Regions from separate parts of the Planococcus plakortidis genome, predicted to be linked through region 2. Evidence: riboswitches for the same ligand, from Rfam matches in the RefSeq annotation. Region 2 holds a riboswitch; each other region holds the start of a gene.
What was found. Region 2 has a riboswitch for S-adenosylmethionine ahead of BBI15_RS03760 (5-methyltetrahydropteroyltriglutamate--homocysteine S-methyltransferase). Riboswitches for the same ligand answer to the same signal wherever they lie in the genome.

Region 1: it holds a riboswitch for S-adenosylmethionine, as region 2 does, so the genes downstream of both, BBI15_RS01305 (2,3-diketo-5-methylthiopentyl-1-phosphate enolase) here and BBI15_RS03760 (5-methyltetrahydropteroyltriglutamate--homocysteine S-methyltransferase) in region 2, are expected to answer to the same signal.
Region 3: it holds a riboswitch for S-adenosylmethionine, as region 2 does, so the genes downstream of both, BBI15_RS03115 (bifunctional homocysteine S-methyltransferase/methylenetetrahydrofolate reductase) here and BBI15_RS03760 (5-methyltetrahydropteroyltriglutamate--homocysteine S-methyltransferase) in region 2, are expected to answer to the same signal.

What each region holds. Positions count from the first base shown of each region.
Region 1 covers NZ_CP016539.2:239,624-242,895, forward strand. The annotation lists gene BBI15_RS01295 (methylthioribulose 1-phosphate dehydratase) at 1-101, opposite strand, end outside; gene BBI15_RS01300 (2-hydroxy-3-keto-5-methylthiopentenyl-1-phosphate phosphatase) at 98-763, opposite strand; gene BBI15_RS01305 (2,3-diketo-5-methylthiopentyl-1-phosphate enolase) at 760-1,983, opposite strand; SAM riboswitch class I at 2,054-2,167, opposite strand; SAM riboswitch class I at 2,482-2,634, shown strand; gene mtnK (S-methyl-5-thioribose kinase) at 2,712-3,272, shown strand, end outside.
Region 2 covers NZ_CP016539.2:727,243-730,514, forward strand. The annotation lists gene ade (adenine deaminase) at 1-557, opposite strand, end outside; gene BBI15_RS03760 (5-methyltetrahydropteroyltriglutamate--homocysteine S-methyltransferase) at 798-1,925, opposite strand; SAM riboswitch class I at 2,024-2,129, opposite strand; gene BBI15_RS03765 (class I SAM-dependent methyltransferase) at 2,385-2,978, opposite strand; gene BBI15_RS03770 (phytoene desaturase family protein) at 3,215-3,272, shown strand, end outside.
Region 3 covers NZ_CP016539.2:588,171-591,442, forward strand. The annotation lists gene BBI15_RS03105 (acyltransferase family protein) at 1-224, shown strand, start outside; gene BBI15_RS03110 (DUF6920 family protein) at 363-1,196, shown strand; SAM riboswitch class I at 1,300-1,400, shown strand; gene BBI15_RS03115 (bifunctional homocysteine S-methyltransferase/methylenetetrahydrofolate reductase) at 1,505-3,272, shown strand, end outside.

The DNA.
Region 1 (3,272 bases), 490 kb from region 2:
TTGATCGCCAAATTGCCGCTTGTTCCCATAAACCAGTCGCGCGCAGCAAGCGCCCGTTTCACTTCGGCGAGTTCTTGCCAGCGGGTTTCGTAAGCGCTCATGAAATCACTCCTAGCTTGGCGTCAAGAATATCCGTCACGTCGTGGAAGCTTTCGAAAGCTTCATAGGCAATGCCGAGCTCCTCGCATTTGTCGACCAGGAAATCCCTGGCGATGACGAGATCCGCTTGTTTGGCGGCTTGCAAGTCGGTGATGGAATCGCCGATGACGATGCTCGTCGATTGCTCCGACATGATGCGGCGCATGACGGACGGTTTGCAGCAGCCGCAGCCTTGGCTGTCGCACTGTTCGTCGCAGCCGTGCGGGAAGCGGATATGGATCTTGTCATTCGAAAAATCCGCTTCGTTGCAATAGATGCCGGCGAATGGACCGTATGGCTCGAGCAATGGGTAGACGAAAAAGTCGATGCCTCCGCTGACGATATAGAGCGGGATGTCATGGCGTTTTGTGTAGGCGACGAAATCGGCGAAGCCTTCGCGGATTTCCGCTTGGTCGAGCGCATAGTTGATGATCTGTTGCTTGGCGGAAGATGGCAGCAAGGCAAACATTTGCTGGACGCCTTCGCATATGGAAATGCGCTGATCGAGAATTTGATCTTTTATCGGCGACCAACCCGGCGGATCGAACTCTTTCATGATGGCGATCAAATTATCGCGGGAAGTCACCGTCCCGTCGAAGTCGCAAAATATGACCGGCTTGCTCATACGGTTTCCCCCCATAATGCTAACGCTTTTTGTAATTCGTCCTGTTGTTTGGCGGCTTCCGTTAAAGCCTGTCCTTGCAGTGCGGCGTCGATCGCTTGGCGGAACGCTTTGCCGCCAGCAGCAGCGCCGTCTGGATGGCCATGGACGCCGCCTCCGGCATTGATGATGCTGTCAACGCCGTAGTCTTCTAACAATAGCGGCACGAGGGCGGGGTGGATGCCAGCGGATGGCACCGGGAAGCTTTGCTTCAAAGGGCCTTCGCTGACCAGTTCCTGACCGAGCTGCAACGCCGTTTCTTTCTCGAGGGCGACGCTGCCGTAAGGGGACGGGAACAAGCTGAAGTCAGCTCCTGCCAGTCGTGTCAGTTTGCCAAGTGCAAGCGCCGTGGACACGCCGTAAAAATCGGATGACGTATACGCGCCGCTGAACGCAGGATGCGCCATAAGCGGGAGTGCCACTTCTTCGTCTTCTGCCAGTTCCTGCAAGACGTCGAATCCGTAGGCATGGACATTGAACAACAAAGCGTCCGCCCCGAGTTCACGTGCCCGCCGCGCCTTGTCGCGCAAGCTTGATGTCCGTCCGGATAAATTGACGGCATACAGCGTGCGATGGCCGGTTTCTTCGTACACTTCGTCTAACACATGACACGCTGCGGTAACGCGCTTGTCAAACGGCGTCAGTGGATTGTCGAATAAAATCTCATCGTCTTTCACCAAGTCGACGCCGCCGAGTGCCTGTTGGCGAAGTTGATCTGATAGATAATCGAGATCGCGGCCGATGACGCCCTTGAAAATACTCATGGCGAGCGGGCGCCCGTTGACACCGAGCGTTTCGCGAATGCCGTCGATCCCAAAACGCGGGCCCGGAAACTGGCGGAGCAGTGATTCTTCAAAATCCAAATCGATCAATTTGATCTCGCCGTCGAGAGACAGCTTGCCAAAGACGGTCGTCAGGATGGCGGGCAAATCCGCTGAGAAGTTGGCCGCCGGGTAATGGATTTTCAGGCGTGCTTGGATGACGCCTTGACGTGCGGGGTGGGTGACATGCGGGAATTCTTCGACCGACACGACGCGCCCTTTATGTTGTTGCAATTGCTGCTGCTCGAGCAATGGCAGATCGGTCCACGAACCGACCGTCAAACCGAGTGCAATGGCTTCTGCTTTTTTTTCGAATGAACCGGCTTTGCCGAATAATTGATATGTCGCGATAACACCGCTCATGAATAACCCTCCTGCTTAGTGGACATAAAAAAACCTCTTCGCAAATAAGAAGAGGTTAATGATTAACGCCTTCTTATTTCCCAGCCAATCGATTGCGTTGGCTGCAAGAATTAGCACCGTGTCCATGATCGGACCGGTTGCCGGGCTTCGTAGGGCTTGTCCCTCCACCTGCTCTGAATAAGAATAGATTATGAAATTATGGCTGTTGCAAAGTAATTCTGATTATTTCATGACAGACAGTATCTGTCAACGGAGAAAATCAAAAATGTCTGAAAAATGTCAGCTGATCACTTCAGGGTGCGTTCTCTAGAAAAAGGCATGCCCAACCGGCTGCGGGTATTTATGAAGAGTGCAGCAAGTAATCGATGAACTAGGAAACCCGAGTATGAAACTCGCCTTTAGCGGAAAGGTTTTCGTTTTTTCAAAATATTTTATTGACAATGAATTCTGAATCGTGCTAGCATTCGTTTCAGAACTTCATAAATGTTGCATAGCAAACTCTTATCAAGAGCAGGCAGAGGGAAATGGCCCGATGACGCCCAGCAACCGACCGTAATACCGTTGTGAGACGGGGCGCTTTGGCGCCGGGATTCGATCCCTTAAGGCACGGTGCTAATTCCATCAGAAATGTACATTTCTGAAAGATAAGAGGCATGGATCTCTTATTCTGCGCCTCTTTCTTTCGGGAAAGAGGCTTTTTATTATTCCACAGAAAAGAGGCAATCAATATGACACTTACAGCACCGTCTACATACAAAGCATTGACTGAACAAGAAGCGATTCGGCTGGCACAGAGTTTGGACGTTTTTGCGTCGTCCGCAACATTGCAATGTGAAGAGATCGGCGACGGCAACTTGAATTACGTATTCCGCATCACCGACTCCGCCACTGGGCATGGGCTCATCATCAAACAAGCCTTGCCGTATGCGAAAGTCGTCGGCGAAAGCTGGCCGCTGACACTGCACCGGGCGACCATTGAAGCAAATGCCTTGAAGCTGCACGGCAGCCTCGCGAAAGGCCGCGTGCCCGAAGTGTATGCGACGGACGCTGCGCTTGCTGTCACCGTCATGGAAGACTTGTCGCAGTTGACGATTTTGCGCAACGGCCTGATCGACGGCAAGCATTACCCGAAGCTTGCGGAACATATCGGCAGTTATTTAGCGCACACCTTGTTCCATACCTCGGATTTCGGTTTGCATCCATTCGAGAAAAAGCGGCTTGCGGCTGAGTTTTCCAATCCGGAACTGTGCAAGATCACCGAAGACCTCATTTTCACCGATCCGTTTTTC
Region 2 (3,272 bases):
AGGATCGCTTCATCTCCATTCAATACGGCGGGGAAATCCATCACTTCCGCCAAGCCGAGCACTGAATCGCGCCCGGCAAAAGGCCGCAAGTCGCCCGCAGACAACCGGGCTCCCGCATTCTCGAATGGCGTCGCCGGGACACACGACGGCAGCATCATTTTAATATCGAGCATTGCCGATCGCGCATCTTTCAGCATGAACTCAAGCCCGTCCGTCCCGCTGACATTGGCGATTTCATGCGGATCGGTAATGGCAGTCGTCACGCCGTGCGGCAGCACGATTTGCGAGAACTGCTGGGGCGTGACCATCGACGACTCGATGTGGACATGGGCATCGATCAAGCCGGGTGCGATGAACTTTCCTTTGGCATCGATTTCCTCGATGCCCTCATACTCACCGATTCCGACGATCACGCCATCGCTGACCGCCACGTCTCCGGTCGTCAAGGTTTTCGTGAAGACATTGACAATCGACGCATGGCGGATGACGAGGTCTGCTTTTTTCCGTTTGTTGGCAACGTCGATCCTGTTTTTCAATTGGGCTTTTTTCAAGTCCATTCACGCTCCTTTTGCTGCTCGCTTGTGTATTCAAGGAGATTCGAGTTTTGCTTTATTCTACAGCAGGGCGGCTTCAAGCTCTAGCAAAAAAGAGAGGAATGTTTGAGGTGTCCCTGTGTCAGACACAATTCAAAACGCAGAAAACATGTGGGAAGTGGATTCCGGTTTGAATCGGCCCCTGTGTTACACACAATTCCCGTCAAAAAAAGGCAAGCGCAAATTCGCGCTTGCTTTCTCCATTTATTCTCCGAAAATCTCCTCGGAAACTTCCACGATGTAGCGGAGTTTGTCCCATTGCTGCTCTTCGGTCAGGAGATTGCCGTGATGCGTCGAAGCGAACCCACATTGCGGGCTGATGCACAGTTGCTCGAGTGGCACATATTTTGCGGCTTCTGCGACGCGTGCTTTGATCGCTTGTTTGTCTTCGAGTTCGCCGTTTTTCGATGTGAAAACGCCGAGTACGACTTTCGGGCCGCCTGATGGAATGTGCTCGAGTGGCTGGAAGCTGCCCGAGCGGTCGTCGTCGTATTCAAGGAAGAAGCCATCGACTTTTTCCTTGGCGAACAAGGTCGGGGCGATCAATGCATAGCTGCCTTCGAATGCCCAGTCGGATTGGTAGTTGCCGCGGCACAAGTGGGTCGTCACGGCAAGGTCTTCCGGTTTGCCTTCGAGCACGCCGTTTGCCACGCGAAGCGCCAAGTCGATCAAATAGTCGCGGTTGTATTTGCCGTCGTTGAACGGGATGTCGGGCGATGACAGCCCGGCAATATAGACATCGTCGATTTGGATATAGCGCGCACCGGCGTCATAGAACGCTTTGAGAGCGTCACGGTATGCTTGGACAACGTCTTTCGCATAGTCTTCCAGGTCCGGATAGATTTCTTCGTTGCGGATGCCTTGGTTGAAAAATTGGTTCGGGCTTGGGATCGTCAGTTTCGGGACGGCGCGGCCGCCGACGATTTCCTTGAATTCGACGAAATCGCTGAGGAAGGGATGATTTTCATTGAATGAAATCTTGCCGGTATTGCGGACGTCGTAGGCTTCGGTTTCGACGTTTTTGAACTGATAACCTTTTTCCGGCGTATAGCCTTCGAAACCGTTGATATGAGACATGAAGTCGGTATGCCAGAACGTGCGGCGGAACTCGCCGTCCGTCACGGCTTTGAGCCCGACTTCGATTTGCTTGTCGACGATGCGCTTGATTTCCGACGTCTCGACTTCCCGCAGCTGATCTGCCGTAATGGCACCTTCCTTGAACTGTTTGCGGGCTTCGTGAATGCTGTCGGGGCGCAATAAGCTCCCAACGTGATCCGCCTTGAATGGTGCTGTAGTTAGTTTAGGGCTTGTTTGAATAGTTGAATGGGTCATGTGAAATTCCTTCTTTCTGTTTTTAGTGTAGGTGATGGAAATGAAAAATGGGGCTTTCTTCAAATAAGAAGAAAGCCCCGTTTATGGGAAATGCATTCTTCTTATCTTCTAGGCTATCGCCTATTGGAAGTAGCACCTTGTCCTGGATCAGGGCGGTTGCTGAGACTTCACAGGGCCAAATCCCTCCGTCTCTCTTGATAAGAAATCGATTATTGAGTTAGTTGTAAATGATTGATGTTCACATTAAAGCAATCTTCGGACAATTGCAAGGGAGAGGGGAGTTTTTTGTTTGTGTCCCTGTGCATCACACAATTCAAGAGATACCGTATACAAGATGGGTGAATATGAAATGCTTAAAAAGATAGCTCTTCGGATGTCGTCGTGAATTTTCATGCTAATTGATAAATAGTCATAATTGTGCCGGACACAGGGACAGCTACAATTCGGGGCAGCTGCAATTCATAGGGGTTTCCTGCTCTCAATTGTCAAAAACAGGCCGCCGTAATAGGATTCCACATTCACGATTTCCAGCGGTGAACGGTTCACCAAATCGAACGTATCGCGGTTTAAATGGCAGCCGTCGCAGAGCTTTTTCCAGACGGGGGTCAAGGCTTCCTGGGTTTTGCCCATGACCGGCTGGTCCATTTTGACATGTTCGAACATGAGGATCTTTGCACCCGGTTTACTGACGCGGCAGATTTCTTCAAGTGCTTTGACAGGGTCAGGGATTGTGCAGAACACCAATGTCGCAACGACGGTATCGAAGCTGTTATCGTCAAAAGGCAGTTCTTCAGCAATCGCTTCGTACGTATGGATCGGTGTTTTCGATTTCCGGATGCGTTTGCCGGCTTGTTTGCCCATCTCCGGGTTCGGTTCGATGGCATCGACCCGTTCGGCATTTCGGTAATAGCGGAAGTTCGCGCCCGTCCCGAAGCCGATTTCGAGCACGTGCCCCGTCGCTTGCAAGACGAGGTTTTTGCGGATCTTCTCAAAGCGGGTTTTCTCTAACGGCTTCATGGCCGTGTCGTATATATGTGGCAGGAATCCAGCCATCTTATCAGCTCCTTTTTCGTTTGCTTACTATTCTTCTCACTTTCCCGTCTGGGGCTTTATCTACTCCTCTAATGAACAGCTCGTATAGGATTATACAAAAACTATACAATATGCGTTTTTAAGCTTATGATGAAGGGAATAACAAGGATATTGGCTGAGGGTTAAAGAAATTTCCATATAGGCGGTTTTAAAGTAAAAAGCGATACATATTTCATTAAAAAAGGGGCGGTACATATATGGGCAAAGCGAAAAAATCCGTAATCGTGATCGGGGGAGGCCTTGGGGGCTTGTCGG
Region 3 (3,272 bases), 140 kb from region 2:
AAGCGTTGTCGGATGTTGTGCCATGGGAAAATACAGAAGACATCCCGGACAATGTGACGTTCGCCGATATGTCCGAGTATTTCTGCACGGACGATACGTGCCCGCCGGTCATCGGCAATGTGCTCGTCTACCGCGATAAGCATCATTTAACGACGCTTTATTCGCAAACGATGGGGCCTGCATTAAGAGAACATCTCGAACCGGCTTTTGAAAAGTTGAACTGATGAATACTGAACGCCTCCGGAAGGGCACTCTTCCGGAGGCGTTTTCTATTGATTCGTTTTGCAGGGAAAACAAATGCTGTGTCGAAAGAGAATAGCAAGGAACAAAGTGCGCAGCAAAATCGGAGAGGGGTATGTGGCATGAAACGCAGATGGCCGGTTTTAGCATTGACGACGCTCGGGGCATACGGAATTTACCGGAAATATAAAGACATGACGCGGCTTGTTAAACCGACATGGCCGGAAGTCCGGCACGCCGGTGAAGTGGAACAGGCAAGAACGGACAATCTTCCAAAACCGATCGCCAAATGGCTGGAAGTGAGCGGCGCGATCGGCCGGGAACAGGTGATGGGCGTTTACGTAAAGCAAGTGGGCTGGATGAAAACGAAACCCGACCAGGAAGAATGGAGTGAATCGACCGCCGAGCAATACAGCTTTATGGAGCCGCCGTCGTTTTATTGGAAAGCGCGCATGAAAGTGGACGGCTTGTTCGTTACAGGGGCCGACAGTTTTCGGGATGGCCGCGCGGGCATGCGCCTCCGCTTTGCGGGCCTCGTGCCGATCAACCGGTCGATGCCGGACGGCAAGCTGGATGAATCGGCCTTGCAGCGCTTTTTAATGGAGATGGCGTGGCTTCCGGGACTGGTGTTCAGCCCGTACGTGCGGTTTTTGAACAGCAATGCCCATTCCGTGGAAGCGGAAATGACCTATAACGGGTCGACCGCCAATGTAACCTTCGAGTTTGATGAAACAGGGCGCATGAAGCGGGCGCGGGCGATGCGCTATAAAGACGTCGGCGAAGAGGCGAAGCGCTTGCCGTGCATTGCCGAAGTGCATGAATGGCAACAAGTCGACGGCATCGAAATCCCGCGTCGCATCGACATTACGTGGATCATCGACGGCCAAGCCTTCACGTGGTATAAATTCACTGTCGAAGCCGCCAAATTCAATCCGCGCGTTCCGGATGCCTGGTAAAGGCCGGAAATGTAACAGAAAGTTCTTTGTTTTTTGATAAATCACCTTGACCCAAATCATCGCAGGGGGTATCATGTGGGAATACTGAAAACTGCATAGTGAATTCTTATCTAGAGAAGTCGAGGGACTGGCCCGATGACGCTTCAGCAACCAGCCGTTAGGTCAGGTGCTAATTCCAGCAGGCATATGCCTGGCAGATGAAAAGGAACGAGTCCGATATCGTAAAGCCTTCTTTTTCATGGAAGGCTTTTTTTGTTTCATATCGATGCGTCCGCAGCTGCACGGCAAAATCAGACAGAGGAGGACGAATCATGTTATTGGATGAACTGAAAAAACGGATGCTGACGGCGGACGGCGCCATGGGAACGCTGTTGTACTCGTACGGCATCGAATATTGCAACGAGGAATTGAACATCCAGCGCCCGGAAGTGATCGAGAAGATCCACCGCGATTATATCGCAGCCGGGGCCGACATTATCCAAACGAACACATACGGGGCGAATGCCCATAAACTGGCGCGCTACGGGCTCGAAGAACAGACCGAAGCGATCAATAAAGCAGCGATCGCCATCGCCAATAAAGCCGCAAAAGACGGCGGGCAGTTTGTCGTCGGTACGATCGGCGGCATCCGCGGCATCCGGAAAAGCGATGCCACTTTGGATGAAATCGTCGCTATGGTCGACCAGCAGGCGAAGCATTTATTGTCCGGCGACCCGGACGGCTTATTGCTCGAGACGTATTACGATTTCGAGGAACTGGCGGCGACCGTCACCCATTTGAAGAAACTGACAGACGCCCCTTTAATCGCGCAATTGTCGATGCACGAACCCGGCATTTTGCAAAACGGCATGAGCTTAAACGAAGGATTGAAACGGCTCGATGCGCTCGGCGCGGAAATCGTCGGCGTCAATTGCCGGCTTGGCCCGCACCATACCATCCAAGCATTTGAAGGCGTCGAACTGCCGGAAAAAGCGTTTTTATCCGCTTATCCGAACGCTTCGCTATTGGATATCGAAGACGGGCGCATCGTCTATGAATCGGAAGCCGATTATTTCGGCCGTGCGGCACTGCTTTTGCGCGAAGAAGGCGTGAGACTCATCGGCGGTTGTTGCGGCACGACGCCAAAACATATCGAAGCAGTGAAAAAACGCATCGGCCATTTGCAGCCGATCACCGAAAAGAAAGTCGAAGAGAAAAAGCCGATTGTCATCCGCGAGGCGGAGGCGTTAAAAGACAAGCCCTTGCACGAAAAAGCGAAAACCGAGCGGACGATCATCGTCGAACTCGATACGCCGCGCCATTTGGACATCGAGAAATTCCTTGAAGGTTCAAAGGCATTGGACGCAGAAGGCATAGACGCCATCACGATGGCCGACAATTCACTCGCTTCGCCGCGCATCAGCAATATGGCGATGGGTTCGATCATCAAGCACAAGCAGGATGTCAGACCTCTTGCGCATATTACGTGCCGCGACCGTAATTTGATTGGCTTGCAATCGCATATCATGGGGCTGGATGCACTCGGCATCCACGACATACTCGCCGTCACGGGCGACCCGACCAAAGTCGGCGATTTCCCAGGCGCGACAAGCGTCTACGACGTGTCGAGCATGGAGTTGATCCAGCTCATCAAAAAGCTCAATGAAGGCATTTCATTTTCCGGGAAACCGTTGCGGAAAAAAGCGAACTTCTCAGTTGCCGCCGCGTTCAACCCGAATGTCCGTGTGGTGGAACGGGCGGTTCAAAGGCTCGAGAAGAAAATCGAAGCCGGTGCGGATTACTTCATTTCGCAGCCGGTCTACACAAAAGAGAAAATCATCGAAATCCACGAAGCAACGAAGCATTTGGACACGCCGATTTTCCTCGGGGTCATGCCGCTGACGAGCATCCGCAGCGCCGACTTCTTGCATAACGAAGTGCCGGGCATCAAATTGTCGGAAGAAGCACTTGACCGCATGCGGGCTTGCGGTGAAGACAAGGAAAAAGCGACCGCAGAAGGCATACAGATCGCAAAAGAATTGATCGACACGGCAGCGGAATTGTTCAACGGCATTTATTTGATCACGCCATTTGTGC